One region of the Mesorhizobium dulcispinae genome, then DNA from elsewhere that is predicted to be linked to it. Evidence: predicted binding sites of a transcription regulator. Region 1 holds the regulator's gene; each other region holds the start of a gene.
The links. The regulator PhoB, encoded in region 1, activates phosphate uptake and scavenging genes when phosphate is short. The targets are predictions, from matches to a motif close to TGTCATNNANCTGTCAT.

Region 1 (7,104 bases):
TCTACTATGGCCAGTCGAAGGCGCTGAAGGACATCAACCTGTCGCTGCCGGAGCGCAGCGTCACCGCTTTCATCGGACCGTCGGGCTGCGGGAAATCGACGCTGCTGCGCGTGCTGAACCGCATCTACGAGCTCTACCCGAAGCAGAGCGCCGAGGGTCAGGTACTGCTCGACGGCAAGAACATCCTCGACCGTTCGCAGGACCTCAACCTGCTCAGGACGAAGATCGGCATGGTGTTCCAGAAGCCGACGCCGTTCCCGATGTCGATCTACGAGAACATCGCCTTCGGCGTCAGGCTGTATGAGAAGATCAGCAAGGCCGAAATGGACAACCGGGTCGAGTCGGCACTGAAGCGCGCCGCACTTTGGAGCGAGGTCAAGGACAAGCTCAACGCCAGCGGCCAGAGCCTTTCGGGCGGCCAGCAGCAGCGGCTCTGCATCGCCCGCACGGTGGCGGTGAAGCCGGAGGTCATCCTGCTCGACGAGCCGGCATCGGCACTCGATCCGCTGTCGACCGCCAAGATCGAGGAGCTGATCGACGAATTGCAGGCCGACTACACGATCGTGATCGTCACCCACAACATGCAGCAGGCGGCGCGCGTGTCGCGGCAGACGGCGTTCATGTATCTCGGCGAGCTGGTCGAGTTCGACCGGACCGAGAAGATCTTCACCTCGCCCCGCGAGAAGCGCACGCAGGACTACATCACCGGCCGCTTCGGCTGAGTTCATACGAGGACATAACCATGGCGCATACGGTCGCTTCCTTCGACGAGGATCTGAGGCAGATCAGCCAGCTCATCCGTGACATGGGCGATCTCGCCGGCTCGATGGTCGGCGCATCGACCAAGGCCCTGCTGAACTCCGACAACGCGCTGGCGCAGCGCGTGGTTTCCGACGACGCCATCATGGACGCGCGGCAGCGCGAGCTCGACGATCGCGCCATCACGCTGATCGCCAAACGCCAGCCGATGGCCGACGACCTGCGCAGCGTGGTCGGCGCCATCCGCATGGCCGGCGACCTCGAGCGCATCGGCGACCTCGCCAAGAACATCGCCAAGCGCGTCGGTTCCGTCGGCGTCAGCGCCGCGCCACGCGACCTGTCGCACTCCATCGACTCCATGGCGCAACTGGTGCTGATCCAGGTCCAGGGCGTGATCGAGGAATACACGGCGGGCGACGCCACGGCGCTCGCCAAGCTCCGGAACGACGACGAGCGCATCGACGTCAAATACACCTCCGTCTTCCGCGAGCTCCTGACCTACATGATGGAGGATCCGCGCAACATCACGGCCTGCACCCATCTCCTGTTCTGCGCCAAGAATCTGGAGCGCATCGGCGACCACGTGACCAATATCGCCGAGAACGCCTATTATGTGCTGACCGGCACGCAATTGCCCGCGAACCGTCCGAAACAGGACGAGACGGCGATGTCGGCGCCGGCGGCCTGACAGCGAAGGTACCTGCTATATGATCGCCCCACGCATCATGGTGGTGGAGGACGAGGAGCCGCTGGGGGTGCTGCTCCGCTACAATCTCGAATCCGAGGGCTACCAGGTAGAAGTGGTGACCCGCGGCGACGAGGCTGAAATCCGCCTGCAAGAGAACGTGCCCGACCTTCTGGTGCTCGACTGGATGGTGCCGGCGGTTTCCGGCATCGAGCTTTGCCGCCGGCTGAGGATGCGGCCCGAGACCGAACGGCTGCCGATCATCATGCTAACGGCGCGCGGCGAGGAAAGCGACAGGGTGCGCGGCCTCTCGACGGGCGCCGACGATTACCTGGTCAAGCCGTTCTCGACGCCGGAATTCATGGCCCGGGTCAAGGCGCTGCTGCGCCGCGCCAAGCCGGAGGTGCTGTCCAGCGTGCTCAAGGTCGGCGACATCGTGCTCGACCGCGAATCGCACCGCGTTTACCGCAAGAAGAGCGAGATCAGGCTCGGGCCGACCGAATTCCGGCTGCTCGAATTCATGATGCGGCATCCCGGCCGGGTGTTCTCGCGCAGCCAACTGCTCGACAATGTCTGGGGCGAGACGATCTATATCGACGAGCGCACCGTGGACGTGCATGTCGGGCGCCTGCGCAAGGCGGTCAACAACGGCCGCATGCCCGATGTGATCCGCACCATCCGCGGGGCAGGGTACGCGATCAGGGAAGACTAGGTCCTCGCATCGCAACCGTCGGGATTGGCCGAGGCATCCTCAACGTCATCATCCCAGGGCGAAGCAGGAGCGAAGCTCCGTCGCGGAGACCCTGGGATCCATGCCGTGACCTCGCGCGAAGAGTAAAGGCGGCGCAAGACAGAGGTCGTTCTGCACCGCCGCAACGCTCGTATGTAACGGCATGGATCCTAGGGTCTTCGCCGCGTCGCTTCGCTCCTTGCTTCGCCCTAGGATGACGAAGCGATGGGAGTTTGGGCCACTCCAAACGATAGCGAACGCCAGATCAGGCTACGTTCTTTCCAGCAGCGCCCGCCCGCGCCTGTACGCCCGGCGCGAAGATCTCCTGATCGACGAAGGTCAGCGCGCGCATGGCGCAGCCTTCTCGGATCAGCGGCAATTCGTTCGGCTCGGTGTCGAAGGAGATCGACTGCGAGTGCTGGCCGCCGGCGGTCTGGGCGATCGCCTCGCGCAGCGATGGCTCGATCAGGTCGAAGGCGGCGGCGCTGACGCCGACCATGGCGACCGGCGCAGGGTCGATCAGCGCGAACAGGCTGCCGAGGCCGAAGCCCAGCGCCTCGCCCGCCCGGCGATAGGCCTCGCGCTCCGGGCCATCCTTCTCGCGTGCCTTGGCGGCAAGCGCGCGCATGTCGGCGTCGCCGACATCGACCGGCTCGGCGTCCTCGCTCATCTTCATGGCGCTGCGCCAGATAGCGTAGTTGCCGGCATAGGCCTCGACGCAGCCGCGGCGCCCGCAGCGGCAGAGTGCGCCGCCCGGACGGTGGATCATGTGGCCGAACTCGCCGCCGGAAGAATGCGTGCCGGTGAACAGCTCGCCCTTCAGCACCAGCCCCATGCCGATGCCGTGCGAGAGCAGGATGGCGATGAAATTGTCGCGATAGCGATCGGGGTCGCGCCATTGCAGCGCTACGGCCATCATGTTGCAGTCGTTCTCCATGGTGGCCGGAATGCCGAATTCTCTTTCCAGTATGTCGGCGAAGGGAATGTCGGTCAGCGGCGTGATCGGCGACCACAGCATGGCGCGAGCATGGGAATCTGTGATGCCCTGGATGCCCATGGCGATGCGGGCGACGCTGCGGACATCGAGGTCCGGATCCTCCAGCCGGCGCCGGACGATCGCTGTGCACTCGCCGATCAGCTCGTCGCGCGGCATGGTCAGCGTATCGAGACGCCGCTGTTCCTCGGCGATGACCTGGCCGGCATAGTCGATGACGGCGACGGAGAGGAAATTGAGCGACAGCACCACCGTCACCACCGCCGCCGCCTCCGGGTTGAGGGCGAGGCCGACCTGCGGTCGGCCGCGCTTCAGCGATGCGGTCTCGCTCGGCTTGCTCTCGGCCAGGATGCCTTCCTGGATCAGGTCCGAGGAGATCGCCGAAATGGTCGAGTGGCTGAGCCCGGTGGTCGCGGCGATCTCCGTGCGCGACGGCTGGCCGGCCCGGCGCACGGCCGAGAGCACCATGGCGCGATTGCGCCGGCGCAGGTCGTCGTGGCGGATTCCGACCGACATCTTCTCTCCCTCCCGGTCAGCGCGGCCTCTTGATAATGCATGGGCCGTCGGCGACGCGCCAGATCGGTTCGGTTGCGGACACAGCCACCGAACCGCCCTGGATTTGTTTCATTCCACTCAGCGGAAAGCGGTTCTTCGCTTCCTCCAGGCTGTTGCGGGATAGTGGCAGAAGCGGCCGGGACTGTCATTATTTATTGCGGGACTCGAAAAAAAGTTCGAGACACCTCAAAACCATCAGAATCGCAGTTGACAGCGCTTCGGCGTTCGATCAGTATTTTTTCGAGGCTCGAAAAAAAGCCTCTGTGCCGGCCTTCGGGCCAGTCTGGGTCGCGCCGCAACGGCGCAGGGAGGAAATCATGAAGAGATTCGCAGCCGCCATGCTGGCGGGTGTCGCTATGTCGTTGACGCTGGCGTCGGTCGCAGAGGCGAAGGACAAGGTGATCGGCGTTTCGTGGTCGAATTTCCAGGAAGAGCGCTGGAAGACCGACGAAGCGGCGATGAAGAAAGCCATCGAAGCTGCCGGCGACAAATACATCTCCGCCGACGCGCAGTCCAATCCGGGCAAGCAGCTGACCGACGTCGAGAGCTTGATCTCGCAAGGCGCCAACTCCCTGATCATCCTAGCGCAGGACGCCTCGGCGATCGGCCCGGCGGTGCAGAAGGCGCTCGACGAAGGCATTCCGGTGGTCGGCTACGACCGCCTGATCGAGAACAAGGACGTGTTCTACCTGACCTTCGACAACAAGGAAGTCGGCCGCATGCAGGCCCGCGAGGTGTTCAAGGTCAAGCCCGAAGGCAACTATGTCTTCATCAAGGGCTCGGGCGCCGATCCGAACGCCGATTTCCTGTTCTCGGGCTCGATGGAAGTGCTGAAGGAAGCCATCGACAGCGGCAAGGTCAAGAATGTCGGCGAGGCCTATACGGACGGCTGGCTGCCTGCCAACGCGCAGAAGAACATGGAGCAGTTCCTGACCGCCAACGACAACAAGGTCGACGCTGTCGTGGCGGCCAATGACGGCACCGCCGGCGGCGTCGTCGCGGCGCTGACGGCGCAAGGCCTGGCCGGCACCGTTCCGGTCTCCGGCCAGGACGGCGACCACGCGGCGCTCAACCGCATCGCGCTCGGCACGCAGACGGTGTCGGTGTGGAAGGACGCGCGCGAGCTCGGCAAGAACGCCGCCGAGATCGCCTCGCAGCTCGCCGACGGCAAGAAGATGGCCGACATCGCCGGCGCCAAGGACTTCACGACGCCCGGCGGCAACACCGTCAAGTCGCTGTTCCTGACCCCGGTCGCGATCACCAAGGACAATCTCAACGTCGTCATCGACGCCGGCTGGATCAAGAAGGACGAGGTCTGCGCCGGCGTTGCCGCCGGCAGCGTCGCGGTCTGCAACTGATCCGGCCGACGTCTGTTCAAATCCTGACGCCGCGGCCCAAGGCCGCGGCGTTTCTCAAAAAGCGCTTCCCGCTCAGATGAAGCGGGAAACCGCTGGAGCAGTTCACCGCCTGGCAAGATCGCCGAACTGCCCCGACCGTTTGTTTCCACGCAATTCCCCGCGGAAGACCGTTACGCGCTTCCTGGAATTGCCCTAGCATCGTGGTCCGGCATCCGCGCCAGACGGCAAGCCGGTGGGAGGAGATCATGACCGATACGACCTCTGATACGCCGGCCAATCCGGCCGCGGATCGTGCGCGTGCTTCCGAACTCAGCGCCGTCGGCCGGTTCCTCAAGGCGACCGAACTCGACACGCGCATGCTCGGCATGGTCGGCGCGCTGCTGATCATCTGGATCGGCCTGCACGTCATCTCGAGCCTGCGGCTCGGCGTCAATCCGCTCGATTTCGACAGCCGCACGTTCCTGACGCCGCGCAACCTGTGGAACCTGTCGGTGCAGACCTCGGCCGTGGCCATCATGGCGTCCGGCATGGTGCTGGTCATCGTGATGCGTAACATCGACCTCTCCGTCGGCTCGGCCGAGGGGCTGATCGGCATGGTCATGGGCTTCGCCCAGGTGCATTTCCTGGTGCGCATGGTCGGGCTCGAGCTCGGCAATCCGTGGATCTGGGTGCTGGCGCTGTTGATCGGCCTGGCGCTCGGGTTGCTGATCGGTGCCTTCCAGGGCTTCGTCATTGCCTATCTCGAGGTGCCGGCCTTCATCGTGACGCTGGGCGGGCTTCTGGTGTGGCGCGGCGCCGCCTGGTGGGTCACCAGCGGCCAGACGGTGGCGCCGCTCGACGCCACTTTCCAGCTCATGGGCGGCGGGCCGGCAGGCTCGATCGGCGCCATGTGGAGCTGGGTCGTCGGTATCGTCGCCTGCCTTGCCGTGGTGTTTGCGCTGTTCCACGGCCGGGTGCAGCGCAAGCGCTTCCGTTTTCCGCTGCGACCGATCTGGGCCGAGACGCTGCTCGGCGCGGTCACCTGCGCGGTCATCATGGGCGCGGTGTGGCTGGCCAATTCCTATCCCTGGCCGGTCGGCATCGTGAACCGTTACGCCGCCGCCAACAAAATCACCGTTCCCGAGGGCGGGTTGTTCATCGCCCACGGCATCGCCATTCCGGTACTGATGGCGGTCGCGGTCGGCCTCATCATGACCTTCATCACCAAGCGCACCCGCTTCGGCCGCTATGTGTTCGCCATCGGCGGCAATCCGGAGGCGGCGAACCTTGCCGGCATCAACACGCGCTGGATCACCATGAAGGTGTTCATGATCATGGGCGTGCTGGCGACGATCGCAGCCGCCATCTCGTCGGCCAGGCAGAATTCATCGACCAATGCGCTCGGCACGCTGGACGAGCTCCTGGTCATCGCCGCGGCGGTGATCGGCGGCACCTCGCTTGCCGGCGGTTCGGGAACCGTGCTCGGCGCCATGCTTGGCGCGCTGCTGATGCAGTCGCTGCAGTCCGGCATGGTGCTGCTCGGCGTCGATTCGCCGCTGCAAAGCATCGTCGTCGGCGCCGTGCTGGTCGTCGCGGTCTGGCTCGACACCATCTACCGCAAGCGGGTCTGAGGGAGGTAGCATCATGGCAGACAAGAACGCTTCCGCCGGCGTCCCGCTGATCGACATGCGCAACATCTCGATCGCGTTCGGCGGCATCCGCGCCGTCGACGACGCCTCCATCGATCTCTTCCCCGGCGAAGTGGTGGCGCTGCTCGGCCACAACGGCGCGGGCAAGTCGACGCTGATCAAGATCCTGTCCGGCGCTTATAAGCGCGATGCCGGGCACATCTTCGTCAATGGCGAGGAGGCTTCGATCTCCAACCCGCGCGATGCCAAGAAATACGGTATCGAGACGATCTATCAGACGCTGGCGCTTGCCGACAATGTCGACGCCGCCGCCAATCTTTTCCTCGGCCGCGAGCTGATGACCGCCTGGGGCACGCTCGACGACGTCGCCATGGAGGCCGAGGCGCGCAATGTGA
Region 2 (7,104 bases), 380 kb from region 1:
CCGCTCATAATCCCAAAATCCTGTCTCGGCTTCGAAACTCCTCCAGGCCGGCAATGGTTCCCGTACGTGTCCCCAAGGGCAAGCGAAGACGCCCGGTACGGTAAAGTTTGAATTAATTTGGAGCGGTCCGAGGAGGGCGGCAGCCGGTGCTTGCCCCTTGATTTTTGACCCTTAAACCTCGATATCGGGCGCAAATCCAAACCAATCCGAATGACGGGAAACGGCGATGAGCGACCAGACAAAAGACGAACGCGCGCCCGAGGAAATCGAGGCCAGCCAGGCTTCCGGCGCCCAGGCTCCCGGCGAACGTGCGGAAGGCGGCGTCGACGGCGACTATGAAGCGCTTGTGCGGCTGCTGAAGGAAAACGAGGAGCTGAAGGACCGCGCGCTTCGCGTAGCTGCCGAAATGGAGAATCTGCGGCGCCGCACCGCGCGCGACGTGCATGATGCGCGCACTTACGCGGTGGCCAATTTCGCACGCGACATGCTGTCGGTGTCGGATAATCTGCGCCGCGCGCTCGATACCATTCCGGCCGAAGCCAAAGCCTCCGGCGATGCCGGCTTCAAGGCGCTGATCGAGGGTGTCGACCTCACCGAGCGCGCCATGCTGTCGGCGCTGGAGCGGCACGGCGTGAAGAAGCTTGCGCCGGAAGGCGAGAAGTTCGACCCGAACTTCCACCAGGCGATGTTCGAGGTGCCCAACGCCGACGTTCCGGCCGGCACCGTTGTCCAGGTCGTGCAGCCCGGCTACTCGATCGGCGAGCGCGTGCTGCGGCCGGCGATGGTCGGCGTCTCAAAGGGCGGCCCGAAGGCTGCCGCAACCGAGGCGCCGGTCGAGCCGGGCCCGGTGAACGAGCAGGCCGAGAAGGATGCTTGATTAGGGGAGTAAGGGAGTAGGGCAATAGGGCAGTAGGGCAGTAGGGATAGCGGCCGTACATTTCATTCGGCTTGTGCTATTTATAGTCCCTACTCACCTACTCCCTTACTGCCCTACTCCCTTATGTCCTTGAATCCCATCGAGCTGCTCGACTATGCCGGCGTCGCGGTCTTCGCGGCGACGGGCGCGCTTGCCGCGTCGCGCAAGGAGCTCGATATCATCGGTTTCCTGTTTTTGGCCAGCGTCACCGGCATCGGCGGCGGGACGCTGCGCGACGTCATCCTCAACCTGCCGGTGTTCTGGGTCGCCAACAACGGTTATGTGCTGATCTGCGCCGTTGTCGCCGTGCTCGTCTTCTTCAGCGCACACCGCGTCGAAAGCCGCTACAAGCTGCTGCTCTGGCTCGATGCGATCGGACTGGCCGCCTTCGCGGTGATGGGAGCGGCAAAGGGCCTGGCGATCACCGGCTCACCGGTGGTGTCTGTCATCACCGGGGTGCTCACCGCCACCTTCGGCGGCATATTGCGCGATCTACTCGCCGGTGAGCCCTCGGTGCTGCTGAGACCCGAAATCTATGTCACGGCGGCGCTTGCGGGTGCCGCGCTCTTCACGCTCTCAGACCTTGTCGGCATGCCGGCGCTTGCCTCAAGCCTGCTCGGCTTCGCGGCGGCTTTCCTGGTGCGCGGCGGAGCGCTCAAATTCGGCTGGTCGTTCCCGGCCTATAAGAGCCGGCCCGGGCGAAGGCCGGAGGATATTCCGTGACGAAGCGAATAGCGAATAGGGAGTAGCGAATAGGGCTATTGTGACCAGCCCACAATCGCTTACTTCATTCGCTATTCGCTATTCGCTATTCGCTATTCGCTGGCGTCAGGCGGCGAAACGCTGCCCTTCACCGCCATAGTAGTTGACGTAGCGGGCGCCGATTTCCTTGACCGGCATGACAACGAAGACGTCGACCGTCGAAAACTCGCGGTCGATGACGCAGCCGTCGCCGATGCGAGCGCCAACGCGCAGATAGCCCTTGACCAGCGGCGGCATGGCGGCGATCGCCGCCTTGGCGTTGACCGCCTCGATCGGCATCAGGTCCATCGAGCAGTAGCGGCCGGCCACCGCCCTGACATCCCAGGCCTGGTCGGTGCGGCAATGATGGGCGAGATAGGTGAGCGCCTCGGCATGCGCGGCCGGCACGGTGCCGTGGAACGAGGCGCAGCCGGTCATCACGCCGATGCCGTAATGGTTGATATAGGCCCAGATGCCTTGCCAGAGCGCCTCGATCGTGCGCTTGGAGCGGTATTCTGGCAGCACGCAGGAGCGGCCGAGCTCGAGGAAGCGCTGGCCCGGATGGCGCGCGACCAGCTTGGTCAGCTCGAATTCGCCCTCGGAATAGAAGCCGCCCGCGGCCGTGGCGATCTCCTGCCGCAGCAGGCGATAGGTGCCGACGATGCGGCGATGCTCGGGACCGGGAAGCGAGGTGTCGAAAACCAGGAGATGGTCGCAGAGCGGGTCGAAACGGTCGGCATCGCGCCGGTCCTGCGCCTGGAACAGATCCTTCCTCGCGCCAAGCTCGTCATAGAATACCCGATAGCGCACTTCCTGGGCGGCGGCGATCTCGGCCTCGTTGCGGGCAAGCCGCACTTCGAGGTTGCCGATACGGCCCAGCGTTGCGCCGCTTGCGACGGCGTCGACAGCACGCCCGCCGAGCAGGGCGCTGGCGTTCGGCCGAGTATCGCATTCAGGCATGACTGTATGCACGAGTGATTCTCCTTCGAGCCATCCCTCTTGGCACGGGGATACGGTGTAGGTGCAACAGGATTGTGACAGTACCGTGATACGGCGAGCCCGGCAATACTTCGTCGGCTGGGCAATACCCTCAACCGGCTATCTTATGGCTGCGAAAGCCAAGCAATCCAAGGCGTTCGGGAAAGTCTAAAAAATTCGTTACGCGGCAGCCTGGCTCTCGACGGCCTGGACGAGCGCATCGGGGTCGAGAGGCTTGGTAACGAAGCCGCTGGCGCCGTGGGCCAGCACGGTGTGGCGCGTCTTTTCCTGGCTGTCGGCCGAAAGCACCATGATCGGGATCGGCGGCACGGCAAGCGCTTCCTCGTGGCGGCGGATGGCGGCGATCGCGTCCAACCCGTCCATCACCGGCATGTGCAGGTCCATCAGGACGACGTCGAAACGATGCTTGAGGCCGGCGTCGGTGACGGCTTCGACCGCGGCCTTGCCGTTGCCGACGATCTTGACGCGATGTCCGGCCTTGAGAAGCGTGGCGCGGGCAAGCATGGCATTTATGTCATTGTCCTCGGCGATCAGCACGGACAGGCCCTGGTCGCGGCGGCGGACGGACGCGGTGCCGCGCGGCTGCGGCCGCGGCGCGGCGGGTGCCGGCACATGGCTGGTCAGCAGCACGCGCAGCAGCGTTTCGCCGCGCACCGGCCGGGCGAGGAATGTCGCGTAGCCGTTGGCGCGGAATTCGCCAAGCATGCCGCGATCGGTGGGCGCAATCAGGGTGACGGCCTCGCAGTCGACAAAACCGCCCTGACGCAGCCGCTTCAGCAGGCGGCCGTCGCTGTTTTCGAGCGCGGCATCGACCAGAAGCACGTTGCAGCCGGCGGCGAAGGCAGCGGCCTGGTCCGGCGTGGCGGCAATCTCGACGGCACCGCCATGCGCGCGGATGGTGCGGGCTATGGCATCGGCCTCGACGGCGTTCCTGGATACGATCACCGCGCGCCGGTCGGAGAGGATGCTCCGGCGATATTGCGGCGGTTCGGTTGCGGCGGTCGCCGGGATGTCGAAGACGAACTCGGATCCTTCGCCGAGCCGGCTCGAGACCGAAATCGTGCCGCCCATGGCGATCACCAGCCGCTTGGAGATGGCAAGACCGAGACCCGCGCCGCCATGCACCCTGGTCGAAGTGCCGTCGGATTGCTCGAACTCCTCGAAGATGTGCTCCATGTCCTCCTCGCGCAGCCCCGGACCGGTGTCGGCGATGGTGAAGCAGATGCGGTCGGTGCTCTCGGTGCGGGCGCGCGCGACGGTAAGCAGCACGCCGCCGGCGTCGGTGAACTTGACGGCATTGCCGATGAGATTGAGCAGCACCTGGCGTACGCGGCCGGGGTCGGCGGTGATCATCTGCGGCACGTCGGGCTCGACATGGCAGCCGAGGCCGATGTTCTTGGAGAAGGCCTTCGCCGCCAGGAGCTCGATGATGTTGTCGGCGATCTCGCGCAGCGACGTCGGCTGCGGTTCGGGATCGAAGCGGCCGGCCTCGATCTTGGAATAGTCGAGCAGGTCCTCGATCAGCGCGAGCAGCGAGCTCGCGGAAGTCGAGACGGCGCCGACATAGGTGCGCTGCTCGGGCGAGAGGTCGGTGTCGGCAAGCAGCTTCGCCATACCCATGATGCCGTTCATCGGCGTGCGGATCTCGTGGCTGACGGTGGCAAGGAAGCGCGACTTGGCCTGGCTGGCATATTCGGCCCGCTCGCGGGCGGTGATCAGCGAGGATTCAGCACGCTTGCGGGCGGTGATGTCGCGGGCGATCGCCCGGTGCGAAACAGCGCCTGTATCCCTGTCGCGCACCGAGAGCTCGATCCAGGAGAACCAGCGCGGCCCGTTCGGCGTGCGGATTGCGACGTCGGTGGAGCTCAGGCATTCATGGTCCGAGAAGGCGGCATCGGGCACGACGCCCACGTCTATGCCGAGCTCGGAAAGCGTCTTGCCGGCGAGATCGCGCTGGTCCGTGTCGACGAGCGAGGCGAAGACCTTGTTGGCGTAGACGATGTATCCGTCGCGGTCGCGATGGACGACGAGATCGCCGAGCGCATCGATCAGGCCGCGAAAACGCTCCTCGCTCTCCTGCATCTCCCACATGCGGTCGGCGAGCGTCTCGATCTCGGCGCGGCTGCGGGCGGCGGTCTCGTCGAGAAGCGCAACGGTGCGGCGCTCGATGCGCTGGTTGCGCATATGCATCACGAGGCCGCCCAGGCTCGTCGCCAGGAGGCCGATGGTGATGAAGGTCGGCGCCCCGGTGAGATGCGTCAGCCCGGCCAGCACGACGATCGCGACGATCGTCAGGAACGGCAGGCCTTCGTGGCTGGCAGTCGGCAGTTCGGGAGCCAGTGGCGGCGCGACAAGCACGTGCCGCTTCGGCGCGTCCGCGCCGGGCTCGTCATCGCCGGCGGCCTTTTTGTCCTGTCTGAAGTCGGAGTCCGCGAACATGCGGCAAACCCTGCCAGACAGAGATTATGGAAGATTGCGGCGGATCGTTCGAATTTTAGTCTTCACGCCGATTTCGAGCGGTTTCTGCTCGTTTGGTGCAATTCCGGACGGGAAGCCGCCGAACACTTTTCCTGGGATTGCGCCTACATATCGACGACCACGCGACCCCTGATCTTGCCGTCGACGATGTCGCGCGCGGCGCCGACGATGCCGTCGAAGCCGATCGAGCGCGACAGGGTCGACAGCTTCTTGAGATCGAGATCCGTGCCGATGCGGCGCCATGCCTCGAGGCGGACCGGTTTCGGCGCCATGACCGAATCGATGCCGAGCAGCGAGACGCCGCGCAGGATGAAAGGGGCAACGCTGCTGGGCAGGTCCATGCCGCCGGCCAGACCGCAAGCGGCGATCGCGCCGCCATAGGTGGTCATCGAAAGCACATTGGCGAGCGTATGGGAGCCGACCGAGTCGACGCCGCCGGCCCAGCGTTCCTTGGCGAGCGGCTTGGCCGGCTGGCTGAGCTCGTCGCGCGAGATCACTTCCGCCGCGCCGAGGTCGATCAGATAGGGGCTTTCGGCATTGCGCCCGGTGGAAGCGATCACATGGTAGCCGAGGGTAGAGAGGATCGAGATGGCGACCGAGCCGACGCCGCCGGCGGCTCCCGTCACCACCACCGGCCCGCGATCGGGCACGATGCCGTGCCGCTCCAGCGCCATGACGGCGAGCATTGCGGTATAGCCGGCGGTGCCGACGGCCATCGCATCATGCGGGCTCATGCCGTCGGGCAGCGGCACCAGCCAGTCGCCCTTGACGCGGGCGCGCCCGGCATAGGCGCCGTAATGCGTCTCGCCAACACCCCAGCCGTTGAGGATGACCTTGTCGCCCTTGCGCCAATCGGCATGCGAAGAGTCGATGACGGTGCCGGCGAAATCGATGCCGGGCACCAGCGGCCAGCGGCGCACAACCGGGGCCTTGCCGGTGATGGCGAGCCCGTCCTTGTAGTTCACCGTCGTGGCCTCGACGGCGACGGTGACATCGCCTTCCATCAGATCGGCTTCGGTGAGGTCGACGACCTCGACCGACTGCTTCTTCTCGGCATCGCGCGAAACGAGGATGGCTTTGAAGGTATCGGGCACTTTTTGTCTCCTCGGTTCTGGCGATTTTTTTGCGCAATTGCTGCGGGCCGACTTTGAGGCGGTGGCCGCGCGAGGTCAATTGCCTCAGTCCTGGGGCTTGGTTTCTCGCCGCCAGCCGATCAACTCGTCGAAGACAACTAGTGCCGCGCCCACGGAAATGAAGGCGTCGGCGAGGTTGAACACCGCGAAGGACCAGACCGGCGTGTGGAACAGGACGTAGTCGATGACGTGGCCGTAGACCGCACGGTCGATCAGATTGCCGAGCGCGCCGCCGACGATCAGGGCGAAGCCGATCCGGGCAAGGACGTGGCCGGCTGGAGTGCGCACCGCCAGATAGAGCACGAAGGCGACGACGAGCGCGGCGATGACCACCAGGCCGGTGTCGCCGAAGGAGGAGAACATCGAGAAAGCAATGCCGGTGTTGTAGGTGCGAAACAGCGCCAGGAAAGGCAGGAGATCGACCTTTTCCTGAAAGGCGAGGCCGTTTTCCACCAGCTGTTTTATCCACTGGTCGAGTGCGATAGCGACCACGACCAGCAGGGCATAAGGAGACCAGGATCTCACGATTTTTGTAGTCCTCATCGCGTGTCTGTAGCGGGGTCGAGCTTCAAGGCACCGCGCCGGATCTCGAACAGCATCACGCCGGTGGCAACCGCCAGATTGAGAGAATCGGCGCGGCCGGCTTGCGGGATCCTGAGCAGCCGGTCGCAGCTCTCCGCGAGGCTGTCGGGCAGGCCCTGTTGCTCATTGCCCATCAGAAGCAGAACCGGACCTCTTGAGAAGTCGACCGAGCGATAGTCTACGGCGCCCTTCAGATGCGTTCCGGCGACGAGGCCCGGAAAGTCGCGCCGCCAGGCGAGGAAGGCCTGCTCCGTT
Region 3 (7,104 bases), on a different contig from region 1:
CTGTAGCACCGACCTTCCCTTCTCCCCTTGTGGGAGAAGGTGGATTGGCGCGTCAGCGCCAAGACGGATGAGGGGTGCTGGAAGAAATGAGGCGCCTCACTCCGTCCAGCACCCGTCATCCGTCGCCTTCGGCGACACCTTCTCCCACAAGGGAGAAGGGGAAGAGGCTCAACCTCAATAGATATCGAAGTCGAAATACTTGGCCTGAATCTTCTTGTAGGTGCCGTCGGCGACGATAGCGTCGATGGCCGCGTTCAGCCTGTCGCGCAGCGCGGTGTCCTCCAGGCGCACGGCAATGCCGGCTTCGGTCTCGGTGCCCTTGACGTCGCCGACCAGCTTGCAGCAGCCGTCGCTCGCCTTCTTCATCCAGTCGACCAGCACGAACTTGTCCGAGATGACGGCGTCGAGCCGGCCGTTGAGAAGATCGGTGACCGCCTCTTCCTGGGTCGGATAGAGCTTCGCCTCGGCGCCGGCCTTGGCGTAGACGTCCTGAGCGTAGTTGGCCTGGGTGGTCGAGGCCTGGGCGCCGACGGTCTTGCCGGCGAGCGCCGCCGGCTCGGTGGAAGCGATGTCGCTATCCTTGAGCGCGACCAGCGAAAGCGGCGTGGTGTAGTATTTGTGGGTGAAGGCGACCTGCTTCTTGCGTTCTTCGGTGATGCTCATCGAGGCGATGATGGCGTCGAACTTCTTGGCCTGAAGGGCCGGAATGATGCCGTCCCAGTCCTGGGTGACGATCTCGCATTCGACCTTCATCTGGGCGCAGAGCGCGTTGGCGATATCGATGTCGAAGCCCTCGACCTTGCCGTCCGGCGTGATGGTGTTGAAGGGCGGATAGGCGCCCTCGGTGCCGATCTTGATCTTTTCCGCCGCGATGGCGGAACCGGCGCCAAGCGCCAGCATGGCGGCCGCCGCTGCCGATACGATCCATCTGGATATCTGCATTTTCGTCTCCCTCAGTCAGGTTTCTGGATAAGTGAAGCGCAGCCAAGCATGGCGAGCCAGGCCAGGCAAGTGCCGTCAGGCTGTGCAGATGGATCAGCGCGCGGCGCGGAAATGCTTGGAGAGCTTGAGCCCCTGCGCCTGATAGTTGGAGCCGAGGTCGCTGCCGTAAAGCGCCCGCGGGCGCTTGAGCATATGCTCGTAGACCAGGCGGCCGACGATCTGGCCGTGGTCGAGGATGAACGGCACCTCGTGGCTGCGCACTTCGAGCACCGCGCGGCTGCCGCTGCCGCCGGCGGCGGAATGGCCGAAGCCCGGGTCGAAGAAGCCGGCATAGTGGACGCGGAACTCGCCGACCAGTGGGTCGAAGGGCGTCATCTCGGCAGCATAGAGCGGCGGCACATGCACGGCTTCGCGAGAGACCAGGATGTAGAACTCGTCCGGGTCGAGCACCAGTTCGCCGGCGCCGCTCTTGTAGAGCGGCTCCCAGAAGTCGACGACATCCTGCGCGGCGCGCTTGTCGACGTCGACGAGGCCGGTGTGGTGCTTGCCGCGATAGCCGACAAGACCGTCCTTGTCGCCGTCGAGATCGATGGAGAGCGCTATGCCGCCGCCAGAGATGTTGGGCGGCTCGGTGGCGACCAGCATCTCGGCGCGGTGGAGGTCGCGCAATTCACTCTCCGAAAGCACCGCATTGCCGGTGCGGAAGCGGATCTGCGACAGGCGCGAGCCGGTGCGCACGACGATCGGGAAAGTGCGCGGGCTGACCTCCAGGTAGAGCGGACCACGATAGCCGGCAGCGATCTTGTCGAACTCGTGGCCGCGGTCGGTCATGACGCGCGTGAAGATGTCCAGCCGCCCGGTCGAGCTCTTCGGGTTGGCGGAGGCCGAGACTTGCGCCGGCAGCGCCAGGCTCTCGAGCAGCGGCACGATATAGACGCAGCCCGTCTCCAGCACCGCGCCTTCGGTGAGGTTGATCTCGTGCAGCTTCAGCCGGTCGAGCTTGTCGGAAACCAAGTGATCGGGACCGGGCAGGAAGGAGGCGCGGACGCGGAAGGCCTTGTCGCCCAGCCTCAGATCGAGGCTGGCCGGCTGAATCTGGTTGGTATCGAGCGCGCGCGGCGATTTCAGCGCGCCCGCCTCGAACAGCGCCGCGATGTCCTGATCCGGAAGAATGCCTGTCTGCCGCAAGGGTCTGGCTCCGCTAGAGCAATTCGCCGTTTCACGAAAACGGCGAACCGCTCTACCTCTTTGTTTTGACGCAATTCCGGACGGAAATCCGTTTCACACTTTTCCTGGAATTGCTCCAAAGGCCGGGCAGGCGCATGGTCGCACGCTCCAGCCTGGTACAAACCTCTTAATCAAGCCGGCAATTGACGCAAGCGCGGGCGAGGTCTAAAGGGTCGTTATCCCGTGGTGATTTGGCCGGTCGGCTTGCAGCCACGTTAAACAAGTCGCTAAAGGACCGCTGGCCGCAAGGCCGTATGGACCGGTTGCGACGTCGCGGCCGGTTTTTTTGTGTTTGGAAATAGGGCGATGAGCAAGACGCGTAACTGGAAGCCTCAGACCGCACTCGTGCATGGCGGGACATTGCGTTCCGGCTTCGGCGAGACCGCCGAGGCGATGTATCTCACCCAGGGCTATGTCTACGAAACGGCGCAAGCGGCGGAAGCCCGTTTCAAGGGCGAGGAGCCGGGCTTCATCTATTCGCGCTACGCCAACCCGACGGTCGACATGTTCGAAAAGCGCATGTGCGCGCTGGAAGGCGCGGAAGATGCCCGGGCCACCGCTTCCGGCATGGCGGCGGTGTCCGCGGCACTTCTCTGCAGCGTCAAGGCCGGCGACCATATCGTCGCGGCCCGGGCGCTGTTCGGCTCCTGCCGCTGGGTGGTCGAGACGCTGGCGCCGCGCTACGGCATCGAAGCGACGCTGGTCGACGGCACCGACATCGCCAATTGGGAAAAGGCGGTCAGGCCCAACACCAAGCTGTTCTTCCTGGAAAGCCCGACCAACCCGACGCTGGAAGTGGTCGACATTGCCGCCGTCGCCGCTTTAGCCAACTCGATCGGCGCGCGCGTGATCGTCGACAATGTGTTTGCCACGCCGCTCCAGCAAAAGCCCCTGCAGCTCGGCGCCCATATCGTGGTCTATTCGGCGACCAAGCATATCGACGGACAGGGCCGCTGCCTCGGCGGCGTCATCCTGTCGGACAAGAAGTGGATCGACGAGAACCTGCACGACTATTTCCGCCACACCGGCCCGAGCCTGTCGCCCTTCAACGCCTGGACGCTGCTCAAGGGCCTGGAGACGCTGCCGCTGCGCGTGCGCCAGCAGACCGAAAGCGCCGGCAAGATCGCCGACTTCCTGGCTGGACGGCCGCAGATCGCCCGCGTCATCTATCCGGGCCGTGCCGACCATCCGCAGGCGGATGTCGTCAGGAAGCAGATGTCGGGCGGCTCGACGCTGATCTGCCTCGACGTCAAGGGCGGCAAGCAGGCGGCCTTCGCCTTCCAGAACGCGCTCGACATCGTGCTGATCTCCAACAATCTCGGCGACGCCAAGAGCCTGATCACCCATCCGGCGACCACCACGCACAAGAATCTGAGCGACGAGGCGCGCGCCGAACTCGGCATCGGGCCCGGCACGCTGCGCTTGTCTGTGGGGCTTGAGGATGCCGACGACCTGCTCTCCGACGTCGAACAGGCACTCAAGGCGGCGAAATAACAGGCCCCGACGGCGACAAAAGATTGTTTGAGCCACAGCCGGCTCAAGCAATCTCTTCGAGTTCAGTCATCCCGCTGTTGCTGATGGTCATTGCGTTGCCGCGCCATTCGACGGCCCCGCCCAGCCAGCCGCGCGCCCATATGGTGGGAAGCATCGCGTCGCGGACGACCATCGCGGTGACGCTGCGCGGCGACAGGTACCAGCCCTTGGACCAGGCAAGCAGGCACTCCGGTACATAGGCGATCGCCAGCACGCAAAGCGCAGTCGTGGGCAGGCTGACGCCGGCGCTTGCCGCCGCGACGAGTGCCAAAATCAGCGGCATAACCACACCGGTCAGGATCTCGGGCGCGAAGAACAATGGGAAGGTAACGCGGCGCAGCCGCGCCCAGCGCGCCTGGCGCGACCAGATTTCGGCGAGCGTGCGCTGGCCGAGCGGCTGCTCAAAGGGCGAGGCCACGAGATTGACCCGGAGGCCCAGGCTGTTGACCAGCTTGGTGGCCGCCGCATCCTCGGCGATCTCGGCGGCTAAAGCCTGGATGCCGCCATGAGCGTCGAGCATCGGCTTGTTCCACAACATGCTCTTGCCCTGGGCGAAGCCAAGGCCGAGCGCCTCGCCCGCATATTGCCAGCGCGCCTGCAGCGTGTTGAGGAAGGCGCATTCGACCTCGGCCCAAAAACCGTCTGGCCGCGAGCCGATCGGTGTCGAGCAGACGAGGCCGGTGTCCGGCCGCCAGGCCGCCATCAGATGCTGGACATAGTCCTTGGGCATCAGCACGTTGGAATCGGCAAGGATCACCCAATCGTGCCGGGCCGCCTGCCAGCCCTTGACGCAGTTGTTAAGCTTGGGATTGGCGCTGATCCTGTCATCGCCGACGAGCAACCGCGCCGGAATCCCGGGGAAGCGCGCGATCGCGGCATTGATCAGCCCGACCACGGGATCCTGGGCATGAGCGACGCAGAAGATCAGCTCGTAGCGCGGCCAGTCTAGCGAGAGAGCGCGCTCGAGCGTCTCTTCGGTGAACGGCTCCACGCCCCGCGACGGAACGACGATGGAGACCGGCAGCTGCTTGCCGGAGGGTGCGGGAATGACGCGACGCGCCTTCAGCCGCGATGAAGCGAGCATGATGCTGGCGAGATTGGAAAGAAGAAGGGCTGACGAGGCAAAGGCGGCTGCGAGGGTCAGTTCCATCGAGATCTGGTCACTCCGGAAAGGCCGCCCGCGGCCGTTTCATCAGTCGACAGAGCGCCCGAGTCGCCCGCACGGTTTGTGCACACCAACATTGTCATGTGTCACTTAAATGACATTGTTTGTCGGCACGTGCGGTGGAAAGCCGGCAGGACGGATGGCGCCTAGCGTAACAACCGCGAAGCGCGATAAATGTTCCCTGAGCCGGCAAACCGGAGTGGCTCATGTATCGCGCCGTCACGCGCAACATCGAAGTGCAGGTCAGGCCGTTCTACCTGGAGGACCGTTCCGATCCGTCCGAGAACCGCTATGTTTGGGGTTACCAGGTGACGATCGACAACCGGTCGGACGAGTTCGTGCAGCTTCTGTCGCGCTATTGGCACATCACCGACGGACGCGGCCGCGTCGAGGAAGTGCGCGGCGCCGGCGTCGTCGGCGACCAGCCGGAGCTCAACCCCGGCGACAGCTATCAGTATACATCGGGATGCCCGCTCTCGACGCCGTCCGGGATTATGGTCGGCCACTACACGATGCGCAACGGGCGCGGCGAGACGTTCGACGTCGCCATCCCCGCCTTCTCCCTTGACATGCCGGGAACACGACGGACGGTGAATTAAGGGCGAAACCCTACGCGGCAGCCTCTTTCTCCCCGTTTACGGGGAGAAATGCCCGGCAGGGCAATGAGCGGCAGCGCCAGGTTTTGGGATTTTCTTTCGGACGGAGCGAGGGGCGCTTGCAAGGCCAACGCCGGCGCTGCCCCTCATCCGCCCTTCGGAGACCTTCTCCCCGTGGAACGGGGAGAAGGCAGGAGCCTTATTCTGCAGCGAATTCAGCCGGATCGAAGTCGTACTGCGTCGAGCAGAACTCGCAAGCGACATGGATGCCGCCGTCCTCGGTCGAGTCCTTGATCTCCGAGGCCGAAAAGCCCTCGAGGATGCCGCGGATCTTCTCGCGCGAGCAGGAGCACTGGTCGGCAACCGGCACGTTGCGGAAAACGCGCACGCCGTGCTCGTGGAACAGCCGGTAGAGCAGCCGCTCGGCGCCCACCGTCGGATCGATCAGCTCGGTCGGCTCGATGGTGCCCAGCAGCGCCAGCAATTCCCGCCAGGAATTGTCGGCCGGTTCGTGCGCCACGTCCCGCGGATCGCCGTCGCCGCCCGAAATGTCGGGCACGTGCATGCGTTCGGGCGCCTGCGGCAGGAACTGCGCCAGAATGCCGCCGGCGCGCCACTGCTCGCGAGCGCCGCCGGGACCCGGTGTCACCAGCTTGGCGACCGACATCCTGATTTCGGTCGGAATCTGCTCCGACTGGCGGAAATAGGTGCGCGCGGCCTCCTCCAGCGACGTGCCGTCGAGCTGGACGATACCCTGATAACGCTGGGTGTGCGCGCCCTGATCGATGGTCAGCGCCAGGACGCCGGTGCCGAGCAGTTTCTGCTGCGAGGTCTCCCCGGCGGCAATCGCAGCCTGCAGCCGATCGGCGTCGAAGCGCGCATAGGCGCGCAGCGCATGCGGCGTGGTGAAGTCCGCCACCAGCATGTCGACCGGCCCGTCCGTGCGGGTCTGCAGAATGAACTTGCCCTCGAACTTCAGCGACGTGCCGAGCAGCACGGTAAGCACGCAGGCCTCGGCCAGCAGGCGCGCGACTGGTTCGGGATAATCATGGCGGCTGAGGATGGCGTCGAGCATCGACCCGAGCTGCACGGTGCGGCCGCGCACGTCGAGCGGCGCGACCTCGTAAGGCACGACATGGTCGTCGCCGGCGAAGCCGAATTCACCGAGTTTGGGTTGATGTTCAGCCAAGGTATGGGTTTCCAACATGACAAAGCTCCAGGGCGCGGCCATGCCGCCCTTTGGGCCGCATGCGTGGAAGCGCGTTCGATTTACGTGATGGCCCGCAAATAGGCATCACCCCGCTCTGGATCAAGTTGGTCCGGATAAGCACAGCGCCAGTCAAGCGCGCAGGCACCAGGCCAGCACCGCCTTCTGGGCGTGCAGCCGGTTCTCGGCCTCGTCGAACACCACCGAATGCGGCCCGTCGATCACCTCGTCGGTAACCTCCTCGCCGCGATGCGCCGGCAGGCAGTGCATGAACAGCGCGTCGGACTTAGCCCTGGCCATCAGCGCGGCATTGACCTGGTAGGGCAGGAAGACGTTGTGGCCGCGGGCGCGATGCTCCTGGCCCATCGACACCCAGCTATCGGTGACGACGCAATCCGCCTGGTCGACCGCCTCCTCGGCCGAGCGGGCAAACC

Region 2: the regulator PhoB is predicted to act here: its motif matches at 2,681-2,697, upstream of olsB (l-ornithine N(alpha)-acyltransferase).
Region 3: the regulator PhoB is predicted to act here: its motif matches at 4,951-4,967, upstream of RFN30_RS20005 (ceramide glucosyltransferase).

What each region holds. Positions count from the first base shown of each region.
Region 1 is NZ_JAVIIY010000003.1:543,184-550,287, reverse strand. Features, by position in the region: gene pstB (phosphate ABC transporter ATP-binding protein PstB) at 1-722, shown strand, start outside; gene phoU (phosphate signaling complex protein PhoU) at 743-1,447, shown strand; gene phoB (phosphate regulon transcriptional regulator PhoB) at 1,467-2,156, shown strand; gene RFN30_RS10580 (ROK family transcriptional regulator) at 2,440-3,684, opposite strand; gene xylF (D-xylose ABC transporter substrate-binding protein) at 4,041-5,081, shown strand; gene RFN30_RS10570 (sugar ABC transporter permease) at 5,327-6,691, shown strand; gene RFN30_RS10565 (ATP-binding cassette domain-containing protein) at 6,705-7,104, shown strand, end outside.
Region 2 is NZ_JAVIIY010000003.1:160,974-168,077, reverse strand. Features, by position in the region: gene RFN30_RS08720 (hypothetical protein) at 1-8, opposite strand, end outside; gene grpE (nucleotide exchange factor GrpE) at 227-877, shown strand; gene RFN30_RS08710 (trimeric intracellular cation channel family protein) at 1,007-1,639, shown strand; gene olsB (l-ornithine N(alpha)-acyltransferase) at 1,745-2,629, opposite strand; gene RFN30_RS08700 (ATP-binding protein) at 2,816-5,095, opposite strand; gene acuI (acrylyl-CoA reductase (NADPH)) at 5,239-6,228, opposite strand; gene lspA (signal peptidase II) at 6,313-6,792, opposite strand; gene RFN30_RS08685 (TrmH family RNA methyltransferase) at 6,807-7,104, opposite strand, start outside.
Region 3 is NZ_JAVIIY010000009.1:84,454-91,557, forward strand. Features, by position in the region: gene araD1 (AraD1 family protein) at 1-6, shown strand, start outside; gene RFN30_RS19990 (ABC transporter substrate-binding protein) at 175-942, opposite strand; gene RFN30_RS19995 (2'-deoxycytidine 5'-triphosphate deaminase) at 1,036-2,130, opposite strand; SAM riboswitch at 2,343-2,420, shown strand; gene RFN30_RS20000 (O-succinylhomoserine sulfhydrylase) at 2,476-3,663, shown strand; gene RFN30_RS20005 (ceramide glucosyltransferase) at 3,707-4,852, opposite strand; gene apaG (Co2+/Mg2+ efflux facilitator ApaG/CorD) at 5,074-5,466, shown strand; gene RFN30_RS20015 (Hsp33 family molecular chaperone) at 5,663-6,694, opposite strand; gene argF (ornithine carbamoyltransferase) at 6,803-7,104, opposite strand, start outside.